One region of the Nonomuraea sp. NPDC004702 genome, then DNA from elsewhere that is predicted to be linked to it. Evidence: riboswitches for the same ligand, from Rfam matches in the RefSeq annotation. Region 1 holds a riboswitch; each other region holds the start of a gene.
What was found. Region 1 has a riboswitch for cyclic di-AMP ahead of ACWEJ6_RS07845 (CHAP domain-containing protein). Riboswitches for the same ligand answer to the same signal wherever they lie in the genome.

Region 1 (2,248 bases):
GCCGGGCTGGGAGGTGTGCGCCTGGAGACAGACGTAGTCGACGCCGTTGTAGGTGACGACCGTGCCCGCCGTGTAGGCGGTCCACGGGGCCCAGGCCGCCGCGTACGCCACCGTGCTGGCGGAGGCGAGCGCCGGGGCGGCCACGGCCGCGGTGAGGGGCAGGGCCAACGCCGCCATTCCCGCCAGGACCTTGCTCAGAATGGTGTGTTTCATGTCGCTCCGACATCCGTTGGGGGGTGTGTGGGGAGTGGGATGGGAGACTTCTGGGGAAACTATTAGGAAAGTTTCCTTTAAGTTGTGAATCGACGGTAGCTTCTGCCTGGGGGAGCGTCAATACGTATCGGTCAGGTGTCCGTAATCGTGCCGGTCAGACCCCGGACGCGCCCGTTCACGAGGGGATAACGGTTCAGGAACGGGGGCTGACGGCGGGGTGAGCCGTGGCTCAGCATTGGAGCGTGGCAGGAATCTCCGCCTGGCGGCGGAAGCCCACGCGACGCGGGCCCTACGTGGTCCGCGCGGTCGCGGAGTTACGGTCCTGGCCGTCGCTGAACGTCAGCGGCACCGGTCAGCAGGTCACCTTCGCCGTACACGGAACCGAGATCCTGCGCCTGGCCGGCCGGGACGAGATCCACGTACGGCTCACCGCCCCCGCCATCGGCCGCCTGGAGCCGTACCTGCGGGCGTGCGACCAGGTCCATGCCTGCCGCGACCGCGCCTGGGTCGCCGTACAGGTCGACGCCGAGCCCGATCTGGAATTGTTGCTGGCGCTCACGAGTGTGGCGATAAAGGCGCACGTGGCGTGAAGCGATTCGGTGCGTAGCGTTTCTCCCACGCAGCGTCGAATGCATTGCCTCCATTTGCCTGGGAATTACTCGCCGGGTAGCTTGGTTGTACACAGCCGAACGGGGAGTCGTCCCAGGTAGGGATGGCATTGCCTGGGAATTACCCAAGCGGGACCCGTGTTGTACAGAGTCGATGCGGAAATCCCCGCATCCGGGCGTCGCACATATACCTTCAGGCCCTTTCCCGGGCCCGGGAAGACGATGCGTCAGCCCTTTGCCTGACCAAGAGACCGCTGAATCCGCCTGTGCGCGGAACCGGGGACCCATGTGTCCAATGGGGTGAATCGGCACCGTGGTGCCGTAGGGCAGCTTCCCGCCCGAACCCGTCAGCTAACCCGGCAAGCGGCACGGAAGCTCAAGGAGTAACACCCTCATGGCCAAGCACCGTCTTCACCGTGCCTACAAGCTCGACCTCGCCAAGATCGCTCTCGGCGCGACCGCCGTCGCCGGCGTGCTCGGCACGCACGCGGCAGTGAACGCCGACACCACCCACGCCACCGCCCACACCGCCACCCAGACCGCCAAGGTCGCCGGCGTGGCCGCCCAGCCGCTCGTCGCGCAGCACCGCGCCGCCGACGAGAGCGCCAAGGGCAAGGTCAACGTCACCGCCGCCCAGGTGCTGGCCACCGCCCGCGCCCAGGTCGGCACCTCCGAGGACGCCAACGGCGGCGGCACCAAGTTCCAGAAGTGGTACGCCGACTCGCAGCGCGCCGCCGAGACCGCCGCGCGTGACGGCGGCAACCGCGCCATGTACCTGAACGCCCCCTGGTGCTCGATGTTCGTCTCCTGGGTCGGCGAGCAGACCGGCGCCCGCCCGCAGGTCGGCTGGGACGCCTACACCGTGACCCACGCCAAGTGGTTCGCCGCCAACGACCGCTGGGGCACCGAGGCCAAGCCGGGCGCCGTCGTCTTCTTCTCCTGGAGCGGCAGCAAGAGCCTGAACGACATCCAGCACGTCGGCTTCGTCGTCAAGGACAACGGCGACGGCACGATCTCCACGATCGAGGGCAACACCGGCAACGGCAAGGTCGAGCAGCGTGTCCGCCCGACCTCCCAGGTCGTCGGCTACGGCTACCCGTCGTACGCCGCCTGATCCTGCCGAGCGAAGAGCGCACTCCCCGCGGGGAGTGCGCTCTTTCGCGTTTCAGGGCCGCCGGTGCCGGTGGATCAGGACCGCCGCGGCCTGCCCGGCCGAGCGGGCCGCGCCCGGCTCCTCCGAGATCATCGCGGTGACCGTGGCGCCGTCGATCAGGGTGAGCAGCTGCTCGGCGAGCAGGCCGGGGTCCCCGGCTCCGGCCTCCTCGGCGAGCGAGCGCAGGTAGGCGCGCAGGCGCTCCTTGTGCTCGCGCACCGCCGTGCGGACGACGGCCGAACCGGCGCCCAGCTCGGCGAAGGCGTTGGCGAAC
Region 2 (2,248 bases), on a different contig from region 1:
GCGAGGGCGCGCCCCATGCGGGCACGCCCTCGTCGTGGAGATGGGTGGACAGGCCCGCGTCGCGGTTGTCGAACCTGACGACGTGGTGGCCCTGCTCGGCCAGGAGTTCGCAGAACTCGTCGTCCCAGTGGATGAGCTGGGCGCCGAGTCCCATGATGAGCAGCAGGGGCCTGCCCGCGGGTGAGCCGAAGCTCTCGTAGGCGATCTCGATGCCGTTGGCGGCTGCGCGCTGGATCACAGCGACCAGAATGTCATTCTGGTTGCGAGGCGTAAAGAGCGGTCTGTCCGGAGATCAGTCGTTGAGCAGCTTGCGCAGGCGCTCGCCGCCGAGCACCACGCCGCCGCCGGCCAGCACGAGCACGCCGGCCATGACGGTGCCGCCCATCGCGACGGTCTTCCCGACCTGGCCGCCGGCGGAACCGGCCGCGTCCTCGGCGGGCTTGTCGGCCAGCACCTTGGGAGGCTCGGCCGGGTTGTCGTCGAACCTGCCCCACGCGCCGGTGGAGAAGGCCACGGGGTAGTTCTTCTTGCCCTTGCCGTCGCCCCACTTGGTGATGACGTAGTCGATCTTGATGTGGCCCTGGCCGCCGTTGCCGTCCACGCCGAGGGTGTCGGGGTTGAAGGTGCCGCCGGTCAGCTCGGCGAAGGTCTTGGCGTCGAGGTCGAGCATGACGCCACGGCTGGAGGGCTCGCCGGGGCCGCGGTCGCCCACGAAGAACGGCATCTTCTTGCCGTTGTAGGTCACGTAACCCTCGGTCATGAGGGGCCAGCTCGGGCTGGCGGCCAGGCCCTTCTGCATGGGCTTGCCGCTGGCGGGGAGCCCGGTGTCGCCGGCCCGGCCGGAGGAGTCGTCCCAGAAGTAGGAGGCCTTCGTGGAACCCTTGAGCAGGATCTTCTGGTCGTCGCCGGTGTCGGCGTGGGCGCCGGTGGCGGAGATCGTCAGCGCGCCCATGGCGGACACGGACAGCAGGGCGAGAGAGCGCAGGCCAAATCGAGACATGAAGCAGTGAAGTCCTTCGCGAGGGGACAGGGGGAACGCGCGTGACTACGGTGCGTAACCGGGCAGAGCGCCGAAAAGGTGGTTACGCGGCGCGTGGGGGAAGTCAGGGAAGAGACCGCTCAGCAGGCGGTCGTCACTACACTGTCCGGGGGTACGACGAGGTGGTACATGCGTGAAGTCCTCTCCATCTCGCCTACCGGGTTAGCTGACGGGTTCGGGCGTGGAGATGCCCTACCGGCACATGGCCGGATTCACCCCAATGAGATGGGTCCCCGGTTCCCGACAAGTCGGGATTCGGCGCCAGCTGTCGTCCCTCTCCTGGTAGGGACTACGCCACCAGCTGGTAATTGGTTAAGACGGTACCCAGAGATTCGGACAAATACAAACGAATCGTCATGAACCGGGTAAAGATCTACCTATCGAGGTAAAGAGAAAGGGGGCACGGCATGCCGTACCCCCTGCTAAATCGGGCCTTTCAGCCGCCGCTCTTGCGCCTGAAGGATCTTTTACTCGCTGCCGGACCGTGCGCCCCGTGGATCTTCGACGGGTCCACGCCCCTGCCACCCGCGGCCGAGTCGGCCTGCTGCCCGCGCTTGCGTTCCAACGCCTCGCGGAACTTGCGCTTCATCTCGTCCTCGGGAGTCTCGCTGACTTCCGGCTCCGGTGTTTCCGCCATGAGGACCTCCTGGTTCTGGGGACATCCACAGCTTCGCACGACGTCGCTTACGACGCGAAACCGGCCTCCACTCTGCTTTCCGCCGCGGGCGCCTGCTCCAGCCGCCTGCCGGGCATCATGACCAGCGCGACCAGGGCGATCACCGCGCCCGCCACGCCCAGCGACGGGATGACCACGGCCGCCGCCGAGGCGTGCGCGGCCGCGAGCCCGTGGACCGGCGCGTCCGTGGTGATGACCGACGTGTACGCGGTGCCGGCCAGCGCCAGCGCCACCGAGCCGCCGATCTGCCGGAAGAAGGTGAGGTTGGCCGAGGCCGTGCCGATGTACCGCGGCGCGACGGCCTGCTGCACGGCCACGGTCAGCCCCGACAACATCGGCCCCATGCCGAGCCCGAGCAGCGCCATCCACCCGGCCAGCAGCAGGCCGTCGGTGCGCACGGTGAGGTTCAGGCAGAGCAGGCTGCCGGCCACCAGCAGGAACGGCGCCCCGACCAGCCACGGCTTGTACGTGCGCGTCCTGGACATCAGCGTGCCCATGAGCGCGCTGCCTGCCACCATCGCCAGCGTCATCGG
Region 3 (2,248 bases), on a different contig from region 1:
CGTGCAGGCCGAGGTGGTCGAGGAGCATGCCCACGGACAGGATGGTGGCGGTCGGGTCGGCCTTGCCCTGACCGGCGATGTCGGGCGCGCTGCCGTGCACCGGCTCGAACATGCTCGGCGAGGTGCGCTCGGGGTTGATGTTGCCGCTGGCCGCCAGGCCGATGCCGCCGGCGATCGCGGCGCCGAGGTCGGTGATGATGTCGCCGAACAGGTTGTCGGTGACGATCACGTCGAAGCGCTCGGGCTGGGTGACGAAGAACATCGAGGCCGCGTCGATGTGGCTGTAGTCGGTGGTGACGTCGGGGAACTCCGCGGCCACGCGGTTGACCGTGCGCTGCCAGAGGTCGCCGGCGAAGGTGAGCACGTTCGTCTTGTGGACGAGCGTGAGCTTCTTGCGGGGCCGCGACTGAGCCTTCTGGAAGGCGTACCGCACGACGCGCTCGACGCCGTGGGCGGTGTTCAGCGACTCCTGGGTGGCGATCTCGTGCGGCGTGCCGCGGCGCATGACGCCGCCGGTGCCCGCGTAGAGGCCCTCGGTGCCCTCGCGGACGACGACCATGTCGATGTGCTCGGCGGTGGCGCCGGCCAGCGCGGTCTCGACGCCGGGGAACAGCTTGACCGGCCGCAGGTTGACGTAGTGGTCGAACTCGAACCGGAGCTTGAGCAGCAGGTCGCGCTCCAGGATGCCGGGCGGCACGCTGGGGTCGCCCACGGCGCCGAGCAGGATCGCGTCGTAGCCGCGCAGCTCTTCGAGCACCGCGTCGGGCAAGGTCTCGCCCGTGCGGTGGTAGCGGGCTGCGCCCAGGTCGTAGTGGGTGGGCTCGATCTTCGTGCCCACGGCCTCCAGGACCTTGAGCCCTTCGGCTACGACCTCGGCGCCGATGCCATCCCCGGGGATGACGGCCAGGCGGATGTTACGCGACTCCATGGGCGGTACCTTACCGGCTCGTCTCGGCTGACGAACACATCATCTCAACAACCGGACAATCCGTTTTGGGGGGATTGCGACCTTTTGACCGTTTCGTTAGAGTCCGACGAGCCTAATCCGCGCAGCCGCTGCGTGGAGCCGGGGACCCACCTTTCCCCCCGGGGCGAATCGGCTGCGCCTCCCCCCGAGGAGCCGCCGTAGGGCTACTTCCAGGCCCGAGCCCGTCAGCTAACCCGGTCGGCCACGTGGAAGGACAGTCCCCTGTCTAGCATCGCCATCCTTGTGGCGGTGGCAGCGGGCGCAGCAGGTCTCGTGCCTGCCGCCCCCGCGGCTCCCGCCGCTCCGGCCGCTCCGGCCGCCCCCACCCCCTCCATCACCCTCACCGGCCCCCAGGTGAAACAGGTCCAGGAACGGCACGCGCCGAAACCGGCCTGGAAGGTCGCCCTCGAATACGCCATGGACAAGCGCGGCACCCCGTACGTGTGGGGCGGCGCCAGCGAACGGGGCTACGACTGCTCGGGCCTCATGCTCCGGGCCTACGAGGACGCCGGCATCGAGCTCCCCAGAACCGCCGCGGAGCAGTACGGCGCCTTCTCCAGGAAGATCGCCTGGAAGGATCTCAAGCCAGGCGACCTGGTGTTCTTCAGCGGCCTCGGCCACGTCGGCATGATCTCCAAGCCCGGCTACATGGTCCACTCCCCCCACACCGGCGACGTGGTGAAGGAGGAACGCCTGTCGCAGTGGCGCAGGCAGGCCTTCGTCGGCGCGGTACGCCCCGACCCCAAGGGCGTCAAGCGCTGGGCCGACTACAAGCAGCTCCAGAAGGCCCCCGCCCCGGCCATGCTCACCGCGACCCTGTGACGACGACCTTCCCCGGGGCGTGCCCCTCCTCCTGGTAGCGGACGGCCGCCGGGAGCTCGCCGAAGGGGAAGGTCCGGTCGATGACCGGGGTGACCGCGCCCTGCTCGATCAGCCCGGTCAGCGTCAGCAGGTTCGCCCTGTTGCTCCCGCAGCGGACGACGTCCGCCCTGACGATCCGCTGCGGGACGAAGGGCCCCGACGCGAGCGCGGCGAACATGTGGCCGGCCGGCTGCACCCAGCGGCCGGCCGGCCCGCCGACCAGCACGTACGTGCCCTTCCTGGTCAGCACGCGGCGACAGTCCGCCAGCCGGCGGCCGCCCGCCACGTCGAGCAGCAGGTCGAAGCGCCGGCCCGAGGCCGCGAAGTCCTCCTTGGTGTGGTCGATGACGTCGTCCGCGCCGAGCGAGCGGACCAGGTCCGCGTTCCGCCCGCTGCACACGCCCGTGACGTGCGCCCCCA

Region 2: it holds a riboswitch for cyclic di-AMP, as region 1 does, so the genes downstream of both, ACWEJ6_RS00575 (hypothetical protein) here and ACWEJ6_RS07845 (CHAP domain-containing protein) in region 1, are expected to answer to the same signal.
Region 3: it holds a riboswitch for cyclic di-AMP, as region 1 does, so the genes downstream of both, ACWEJ6_RS01555 (C40 family peptidase) here and ACWEJ6_RS07845 (CHAP domain-containing protein) in region 1, are expected to answer to the same signal.

The regions. Positions count from the first base shown of each region.
Region 1 covers NZ_JBSGCE010000004.1:190,658-192,905, reverse strand. The annotation lists gene ACWEJ6_RS07855 (glycosyl hydrolase family 18 protein) at 1-213, opposite strand, end outside; gene ACWEJ6_RS07850 (luciferase domain-containing protein) at 456-803, shown strand; cyclic di-AMP (ydaO/yuaA leader) riboswitch at 1,064-1,201, shown strand; gene ACWEJ6_RS07845 (CHAP domain-containing protein) at 1,216-1,935, shown strand; gene ACWEJ6_RS07840 (TetR/AcrR family transcriptional regulator) at 1,987-2,248, opposite strand, start outside.
Region 2 covers NZ_JBSGCE010000001.1:112,962-115,209, forward strand. The annotation lists gene ACWEJ6_RS00570 (alpha/beta fold hydrolase) at 1-238, opposite strand, end outside; gene ACWEJ6_RS00575 (hypothetical protein) at 293-1,000, opposite strand; cyclic di-AMP (ydaO/yuaA leader) riboswitch at 1,176-1,310, opposite strand; gene ACWEJ6_RS00580 (DUF5302 domain-containing protein) at 1,476-1,676, opposite strand; gene ACWEJ6_RS00585 (MDR family MFS transporter) at 1,724-2,248, opposite strand, start outside.
Region 3 covers NZ_JBSGCE010000001.1:311,727-313,974, forward strand. The annotation lists gene ACWEJ6_RS01550 (3-isopropylmalate dehydrogenase) at 1-928, opposite strand, end outside; cyclic di-AMP (ydaO/yuaA leader) riboswitch at 1,028-1,186, shown strand; gene ACWEJ6_RS01555 (C40 family peptidase) at 1,241-1,789, shown strand; gene ACWEJ6_RS01560 (NAD(P)-dependent alcohol dehydrogenase) at 1,773-2,248, opposite strand, start outside.